2 regions of the Halomonas sp. N3-2A genome follow, and region 2 is predicted to be linked to the other one. Evidence: predicted binding sites of a transcription regulator. Region 2 holds the regulator's gene; the other holds the start of a gene.

Region 1 (4,563 bases), 510 kb from region 2:
TTCACGCCAGCGGATAATGTGACCTGCTTCGTTATTAGCACGTGGATTAACGGCGTTGGCCGGGGCTGTCTCATAGCCTACCCCTAGCTGAGCAATGTCATCGCCTTGATTGGTGAAAGTAGCCGCTGAGGCTTCTTCGCTACGCTTCGAATTATTGGTCAGCGTTAGATACACCTCGCCAGAGGAAGGATCCACGGTTGCCCACTCCGGGCGGTCCATCGGTGTCGCTCCCATTAGATCCGCTGCATCACAGGTGTTAATAATCACCCCAGCTAAATCATCCTCTGCCAAGCCCAAAGCCGTTGCCAACGAACGGCCATCACGTGTTTGCGCGCTAGGTGTTAGCGGCAACCACTCACCGCTGCCATCAGCGTTGAAGCGAGCCACATAGAGGGTGCCGTTATCCAGATATTTACTACCAATGGCGAGTCGGTCATACGCTTCGCCTGGGCGATTGGCATCAGCGGGGTCCCAGGCAGCGTCAGAAACGTATTTATAGACGTACTCGTTGCGGGAATCGTGGCCAGAGTAGTACACCACGGGTTGCCCTGCTTCCAGCTTACCTAGCCAACACCCTTCATGACGGAAACGGCCAAGTGCCGTGCGTTTTACCGCGTGAGCATCACTATAGGGATCGACTTCAACTTGGTAGCCAAAGGTGCGCGCTTCGTTGCGGTAATCATCTTCAGCACGCTCGCCCCGTGGCGTGATATTGAAACGGGCAAATTCATCGTTTTCTTCAGAGGCATCACCCGCCGAGGTATCCCAACCATAGCGGCTTTTATCGGTAGGAATACCAATCCGCGCGTCGTCCTGGAAGAGTTGGCCGTGATTAACAAACACATTGGGCCAGTTCTCTTCGCAAGCGATATAAGTGCCCCAGGGCGTTAACCCATTACCACAATTGTTATTGGTGCCACGGGTTTGCGTACCCGCCGGTGAGAAACGCGTTTTCACATAGTCACTGCCCGCCACTGGGCCTGCAATTTCCATCACCGTCGCGCTGGTAAGGCGGCGGTTATAGCGGGAGCCAGGCACATGCGACCAGTCTCCGTTAGCGCCTTTCTCAACTTCCACAATAGTGACACCGTGAGCGTTGATTTCAGTACGCGACTCTTCGGCGGGGCGCTTGCCTTCAGCATCAGTGGGACCACCTTGAGGTGCCCACAGCGCTGCTTGATCGATATATTCGTTGTTGAGCACCAGCACAAAGCGCCGTGAGGCGTTATCGGCATCCAGGGCAAAACCAGCCATTCCATCGTGGTTCATACCCACGCTAGCGGCTTGACGCTCGGCAGTCATTGGCTGGTCGGATTGCCAGCTGTCATCAGCGCTCAACGGCGTGCCCCACGGCACCAGCACTTGGGCAACATAGCCTTCAGGCACTACGACAGCATCCGTTAGCGATCCTTGAACCGCCTCAAACGCTAGCGTCAACGGCGTTTTTTGCGCCCCGTTTGAAGCCAGTGCTTGGGCGGCACCGCCAAAGCCAAGCATTGAAGCGGCGGCCAAACCCAAGCCGCCCCGCATTACCGCTCGTCGCGAAACATGCTGCGCTAACACATCCGCAAACGGCTGGTTGCTGCTCTGATTAAACAGGCGATGATCTTCAATTTCCTTGCTCATAACAACGGTCCTCTCGTCACGGTTAACACGCGCTAGTTTTATGTTAAGAGGACACTAATCAATTTAAATGACAGGGTAATGACGAGCACTCTACGGTTAGGTGAACGTTCATTAGCAAGCTATTCCCCACCTTTAAAAACTGTTGGTTAAGCATCTGCACGGTGGTTAGGTAAGGTTGGGAGTGATGGTTGTGAGAGGTAGTCAAATCTGCTAAATTAATGCTAATAGTTATCATTACCACGGGAAACAACCTCTCATGCAGCCCAGAAAAAAAGACATTCCGCCAGAAGGCTCGCCTAGCGCATGTCGCGAAGTGACAAGTCAGGCGCTGCTTGATCAAGACGGTCAGTTGGTTATTCACCATGAACAGCGACGCTACGTGCTGCGCCGCACGAAAAGCGGCAAGTTGATCTTAACAGCGTAAGCCTTTTTAAAATAATCACGTACCTACTACTAACCCTTTTAGCCAGCCAGGTAGCCCATCGCACCCAGCCAGCAACATTATCCATCACTTTCTGCTGGAACTGTCTGGCCCATGAAACCAACTCACACGTTAGGCTTTTGCCTTACCTTACTCCCTCTTTTGCCTGCCAACGCCAACGACTCAGACTTAGCCCCGCTAACAGTCACCGGTACCCGCGCACCGACGGACCTGTCCCGCGCACCGCTGATTATCGACATCATCGACCGCCAAGACGCAACGCTTGCCACCGCGAGTCGCGTTGAAGACGTGCTGAGCCGCCAGCCTGGTCTGCATGTGGCTGGCCAAGGACGCCGTAACGGTCAAACACTGAGTATGCGTGGCTTCGGCAGCAATGGTGTACTGGTGCGCCTGGACGGTGTTCGCCAGGATATTTCCACTGGCCATGTGGGCAACTTCTTCCTCGACCCCGCGCTGATCCAAGAAGTGCAGATTGCCCGTGGCTCGCTTTCCAGCCTGTACGGTAGCAATGCCATGGGCGGCGTTGTTAGCTTTACCAGTGTAGAGGCCAGCGACCTATTAGCCCCAGGTGAAGATAGCGGTGCACGTCTTTCCTTAGGCGGGGCAACAGCTAACGACGAGCTACGCGGAAGCCTGACGGCGTTTGGCCGCCGCGACACGGCTAACGGGCAAGTGGATGGGCTATTTTCTGTGGGCCGTAGCGAGTCCGGCGATATTCGTCGCGCGGGCGGTGATGAAGCAGTAGAAGATGCCAGCCTCAATAGCCTGCTTTTAAAAGGCGGCTGGGAACCAAGCGACGACCAACGGGTGTTTATTAGCTGGCAGCACTATGATGAGCGCGCCACCCAACCCGCTAATCCGCAGCAGCTATCAACCAACGCTAGCAACCCATTACGCGACCGTGATGTTGAGAGTAATAACGTACAACTTGGCCACCGCTGGCAACCGAGTGGTGCCACTGAAATCACCTCACAACTCACCTTTAGCCAACAGGATATCGACGAGCCACAGGCTAGCCGTACCCTTGAGCGGGTCGGCCTGCAAAGCGATGGCTATCACAGCATCGACCATGGCTGGCTTTCACAAACACTGGTGTTTGGCGCTGAACTGGAGCAGGCCCGCCAACGGCCTAACGGTGAAGCGAATGGTTTCCCCCACGCTGATATCGATACCCAGTCGGCCTATCTTGACACCACGCTTACTGCGGGCCGCTATTTAGCAGAGGGCGGCGCGGGGCAGTTTGACGTCGGCATTGGCGCGCGCTATGACCGCTATGACGCCAGCGGTCAAAACGATGCCGACAGCGTGCACGACCAAGTGTCGCCGCGCTTCCGTCTTGCCTGGCGACCCGACGACTCCTTGATGCTGTTCTCCGGCTACGCCGAAGCCTTCCGCGCACCCAGTCTTTCCGAGCTTTACGCTAATGAGCGCCACTTTGCCGGTTTCTGCGCCGGGCCCACCTTCTGCACGCCGGATAACTACTGGATTCCCAACCCTAACCTGTCGCCTGAAACCAGCCGCACCTGGGAAAGCGGTGTGGTATGGCACCAAGGCGACTGGCAGGCGCGCGCCAGCTACTTCGACACTCGTGCAGACGACTTCATCGACACTCAGGTCGATATCATGGCGGGCACCACTCAGGCCGTAAACGTGCAGCGTGCTCAGCTATGGGGCTATGACGCCCGACTTACTTGGCAACCTAGCGCATTCCCGCTGCTAACCAGCTTTGTAGGTCTTTCAGAGGTATCCGGCAAAGATCGCGACAGCGGTGAGGCCCTGGGTAGCCAAACACCTCTGGAAATGACGCTGGGCAGTGACGTTGCACTTTATAACGGCGCTGTACGGGTCGGCTGGCAAAGTCGCTTTGCTCAGGCGTTCGACAAACAGGGCGACGATGAACGCCTGCCAGGCTATGGGCTGCACGATATCCACCTTGCTTGGCAAATCACCCCCGCTATTGATACCGCGCTGCGCCTCGCCAACCTCGGCGACAAAGTGTGGTATCGGCCCGATGGCAGTCTGGGCGACGGACGTAGCCTGTTCGCCACCCTCAACTGGCAGTGGTAACTCCTTGCAATGTTAAGCCTAGAGGTGACGTATGATTGAGTCCCAGCAGATCGCAATTCTTGAAGCCTTTGACGCAGCACGAGCAGCACAGCCTCGCCTGCCAGCGATTGATATTGCCGAGCGCTTATCAATCAGTGAAGGCGAACTTCAGGCCGCGCGCTTAGGCCGTGACGTATGGACGCTGCCCCTCGCGCCGAAAGACCTTGCGGCTCGCCTCCCTCTATTAGGACGAGTCAAAGCGCTCACCCGCTCTCGTTTAGCCGTGCTTGAGCAAACCGGTGATTACCCTGACCTGGATGGCGGGCCGCAAACCGGCTTGCTGCTTGACCCAGGTGGCCTAGATTTACGGTTGCTGTATTCCCATTGGCACTGGGCTTGCCTAATCCGCGACCCTATTCATGCTCCTATCCATGGCTCTAACCGCGCCC
Region 2 (4,563 bases):
GGTTATCCACATGCAGGTGTGCGACCTGGGTGTGGGTAATTAACTCAGCATTCAGTTCTTCTGCGACGCCGCTGGCGTCACGTTGGGCGAGTTGGTCTGGCGTTAAGCGTTTCGCAAAGCCTGTAGAAAGCAGCGGTTTACTGTAATCATCGCCACTATCGGCACTGATAAGGGTAATGGTACGTGTATCGCCATGTCGGCGTAGGGCGCGGGCAAGGCCAATCCCCGCCATACCGGTGCCAATAATAATCAGTGCCGAATGGGTATATCGCGATATCTCGTGTGAGGGCATGCAGTCACCAAAAGTCGGCGGAACAAAAGCCTGTGAGGTCACCATGTTACACTAGCTTTCTGTGTATTGACCGCCTTGGAGACTTTGGTGATCGCCCCTACTGTTCGGCAAGCTTCCCTTCCTCATCGACTATTTCCTCACTGGCTCCCTGTTGCTGCGGCTCGTCCTGCAATGAGCGCTGCGTGGTGGCAGTGGGTGGCATCGACGGACTCCTTAACGACGCGGTTAACCGTCGCAGGCGGCACAAACGCGTTTCGGGTGCAATTGTTACGTCAAACGATTGGCTTACCTCTACGGGATGAAGCGCTAGCGCTGGGAATTGAACCGCGCCGCTATGCATGGCTGAGAGAAGTCGCGTTGTGTGTCGGCGATAAGCCCTGGGTAGTCGCACGCTCGGTAGCGCCACTTAGTCAATTACAAGGTAAGGGGTTAGAAGGGCTTGGCGAGCGTTCATTAGGCAGTTGGCTGTTTCAACAACCTGACTTAGTGCGCGGGCCACTCTACGCCACTCGCCATCAGCCACGCTTTGTCGCGGAACACTCTGCGTCGCTTTTAGACAGCGTATGGGGGCGGCGCTCAGTGTTTCAGCACGGTGGGCTGTCGCTGTTAGTGCAGGAATACTTTTTATCGACCATGGCAGATGATCTTGCCCTGTCTTCGCGCTAGGCTATCACCAGCGTTTTCTTTTTGAGAGGTAAGCATGGACCGTTCTCTGTTGAGGCCAACGGGATGGGCTCGGGTGGCTGATTTTTTACATTTAACGCGATTGGATCGCCCGATTGGTACTTGGCTATTGATGTGGCCCACCTTATGGGCATTGTGGATAGCAGCAGAGGGTGTGCCTGGACGGAATGTTCTGCTGATCTTTATTGCTGGCGTTTATGTGATGCGCGCCGCGGGCTGTGTGGTTAATGATTACGCTGATCGTCATTTCGATGGCCATGTAAAGCGCACTAAACATCGTCCGCTAGCCACTGGTCGTATCAGTGAAACCGAGGCGCAGCTGCTGTTTATCGCGCTGGTAGCCACTGCTTTCATTTTAGTGCTATTGACCAATTGGTTTACGGTGCTGTTGTCGATAGGTGGTGTTGTATTAGCGTTCATTTACCCGTTTATGAAGCGCTACACCCATTTACCTCAGGTGGTGTTAGGGGCTGCGTTCTCTTGGGCGATTCCCATGGCATTCGGTGCGGTATTGGGTCATGTACCGTTTGAAGCATGGCTACTGTTTAGCGCTAACGTGCTGTGGACCGTTGCCTACGATACTCAATACGCCATGGTCGACCGCGACGATGACCTAAAAATTGGCATCAAATCTACCGCGGTGCTGTTTGGTAGCGCTGATCGTCTGATCATTGGTGTGTTGCAAGTGGCGGCACTTGGACTACTTGCCTGGGTAGGATGGCGCGTTGGTTTAGGTGGCTTTTTCTGGCTTGGATTAGCCGCTATGGCCGCTACGTTTGTCCATCAACAACGCTTAATCGCTGGCCGTGAGCGCGACCGCTGCTTCCAGGCATTTCTTAATAATCATTGGTCAGGCTTGTTAATTTTTGCAGGTATTGCACTAAGTTGGTGGCCAATAACTGGCTAAATATCCTCTATGTCATAAAATTGTCATCGAGTCATGGTGTTATCGTCACTGACATGTCTTTGAACTGTTTTTTTAAACTATTTTTTAAATTAGTTTTCATTGAACACCGTGAGGCCCTGGAATGACCGCCAAGACCGTTTTGATTGTCGATGATGAGGCGCCTATTCGCGAGATGATCGCAGTGGCGCTGGAAATGGCTGACTATCGCGTGCTTGAAGCGGATAACGCCCAGGATGCCCACGCGATGATGGTTGACCACCAGCCAGATCTGCTTTTGCTGGATTGGATGATGCCGGGCACCAGTGGTATTGAGCTTGCAAGGCGCTTAAAGCGTGAAGAAGCCACTGCCGAGGTGCCTATCATTATGCTGACCGCTAAAGGCGAAGAAGATAATAAGATTCAAGGGCTTGAGGCTGGGGCGGATGACTATATCACCAAGCCTTTCTCTCCCCGCGAACTGGTGGCGCGCTTAAAAGCAGTATTGCGACGTACTACCCCCCGTGGTGTCGAAGATCCTATTGAAATTAATGGCTTGCTATTAGACCCAGTGAGCCACCGTGTGAGTGCTTACGGTAAGGCGTTAGAAATGGGGCCGACGGAGTACCGTCTGCTGCAGTTTTTCATGACGCACCAAGAGCGCGCCTATACACGTAGCCAACTGCTCGATCAAGTGTGGGGCGGTAACGTATACGTTGAAGAGCGGACGGTAGATGTTCACATCCGACGTCTACGTAAGGCCCTAGGAGAAGCTCACCAGAGTCTCATTCAAACGGTGAGAGGCACTGGGTACCGTTTTTCCGCGCGGGTGTAACGGTGCGCCTGTGGAGCCGAGAACTATGGCGAATTGCGTGGCTGGCCGCTTTGGGCGCTTGTCTGGGGTGGTTGCTGGGTATGCCAGGTCTTGGCGTTGCTGCAGGTCTTGCCGTTTGTCTGGTGTATCAACTGCGCCAACTGCGTGCGCTCTTTAAGTGGTTAACGCTTCACCCTCATGATGAACCCCCTGCTGCGAGCGGCATGTGGGGCGAGCTTTTTGATCGCTTGTATCGCTACCAAAAGAGCCAACGGATTACTCAGAATCGCTTACGTGCCACCCTTGCACGTATTCAGGAATCATCCGAAGCGATGCGTGACAGTGTCGTTATGCTAGATCGGCATGGTGACCTGGAGTGGTGGAACAGTGCCGCGACGGAAATGCTGGGCTTGCAAACCGCCCACGACCGTGGCCAGCACATTACCAATCTGCTTCGTGACCCGCGATTTATCAGCTACTTTAATGCACGTAAATACGGTGAGCCGCTGACCTTAACGTCGCCCATCGATGAACGGCATATCCTTCAATATCAAATTACTCTCTATGGTGATGATGAGCGCTTGGTAATGGCGCGAGATATTACCCGCTTGCATCGTTTAGAGCAGATGCGGCGTGACTTTGTCGCCAATGTTTCCCATGAACTACGCACACCGCTAACGGTACTGACGGGTTATTTAGAAACCTACAGCGACTTGAAAGAGCAACTTCCACCACGTTTGGGCCGAGGTATTGCTCAGATGGAAGAGCAGACGAAGCGTATGCAAAACTTAGTCAATGATCTGCTACTGCTCTCTCGGTTAGAAATTGATCAAGGTGGCGAGGATCATCATGCGTTGGCGTTAGGGCCAATGCTCGACACCATTCGCTGCGATGCGCTAGCGCTCTCTAACCAACAGCACAGTGTTCAAGTCGCGCTTGAGAGCGATGCCCGTCTGATCGGCAGCGAGCAGGAACTGCATAGCGCTATTTCAAACCTAGTGTTTAACGCTGTGCGGTATACGCCAGAGGGCAGTCAGATAACACTTCGCTGGAAAACCCTGCCGAATGGCAGTGCTTGTATTGAAGTTGACGACGATGGTGAGGGAATTGACCCTGTGCATATTCCACGCTTAACCGAGCGTTTCTATCGCGTTGATAAAGGGCGTAGTACTGCAACGGGTGGTACCGGGCTTGGTCTGGCGATTGTAAAGCATGTGCTACTAAGACATGACGCATTGTTACAAATTGAATCTCGCCCTGGCGAAGGAGCCCTCTTTCGCTGTGTTTTTCCGTCATCACGTGTTGTCAAAAGCGAGCCCGCCTCGCGCAATGCTGTTTAAGTACAAGTGATGTATAGGTGTGTCATGCTTGTCATACAAGTATGGCCACATAATACTCATGTGCCATTTCTAACCACTTTCCCTGCTTGATCTGCAAACGCTTTAAGCGCTCTTCCTATTATCTTTCATTTGATAAATTATTGTTTTATTTGGTTTTTTATATCATTTTTGATTTTTTGGCACATCGTCTGCACGTGTCTTGGTACTTGGTAAGAGAGAAAACCATAGGAATTGGTAAGCCGAAAGGCCGTCTTTCTTACTATTTAAGCAGTACCTGAACAGCGATCTAGGAGACGGAACATGATGTCCAAGGAACTACTCAAGAAAGCTGGTATTTTAAGTGTAGCGTTCGGTTTAGTTGCTAGCCCTGCAGCATTCGCTCAAGAGCCAGCAGACCCCGCGAACAATATTTCCCCTGATGAGCAGCCTGTTGAGACTCAATCCGAAAGTACAACAGATTCAAGTAATTATGATAGCCAAGAGTTGACTCATGACGAAGGCGATAACGCCAGCGACATGGAACCTAGTTCAACGAGCCAGGACGATTCAG

The links. Region 2 encodes PhoB, which activates phosphate uptake and scavenging genes when phosphate is short. Its sites were predicted from a motif close to TGTCATANNNNTGTCANA; they were not measured.
Region 1: the regulator PhoB is predicted to act here: its motif matches at 1,693-1,710, upstream of CEK60_RS20485 (PhoX family protein).

Annotation. Positions count from the first base shown of each region.
Region 1 is NZ_CP022286.1:4,424,218-4,428,780, reverse strand. It holds gene CEK60_RS20485 (PhoX family protein) at 1-1,626, opposite strand, end outside; gene hemP (hemin uptake protein HemP) at 1,883-2,050, shown strand; gene CEK60_RS20475 (TonB-dependent receptor domain-containing protein) at 2,162-4,135, shown strand; gene CEK60_RS20470 (ChuX/HutX family heme-like substrate-binding protein) at 4,167-4,563, shown strand, end outside.
Region 2 is NZ_CP022286.1:3,917,086-3,921,648, forward strand. It holds gene CEK60_RS18280 (NAD(P)/FAD-dependent oxidoreductase) at 1-292, opposite strand, end outside; gene CEK60_RS18285 (chorismate--pyruvate lyase family protein) at 380-958, shown strand; gene ubiA (4-hydroxybenzoate octaprenyltransferase) at 993-1,883, shown strand; gene phoB (phosphate regulon transcriptional regulator PhoB) at 2,005-2,694, shown strand; gene phoR (phosphate regulon sensor histidine kinase PhoR) at 2,697-4,013, shown strand; gene CEK60_RS18305 (hypothetical protein) at 4,314-4,563, shown strand, end outside.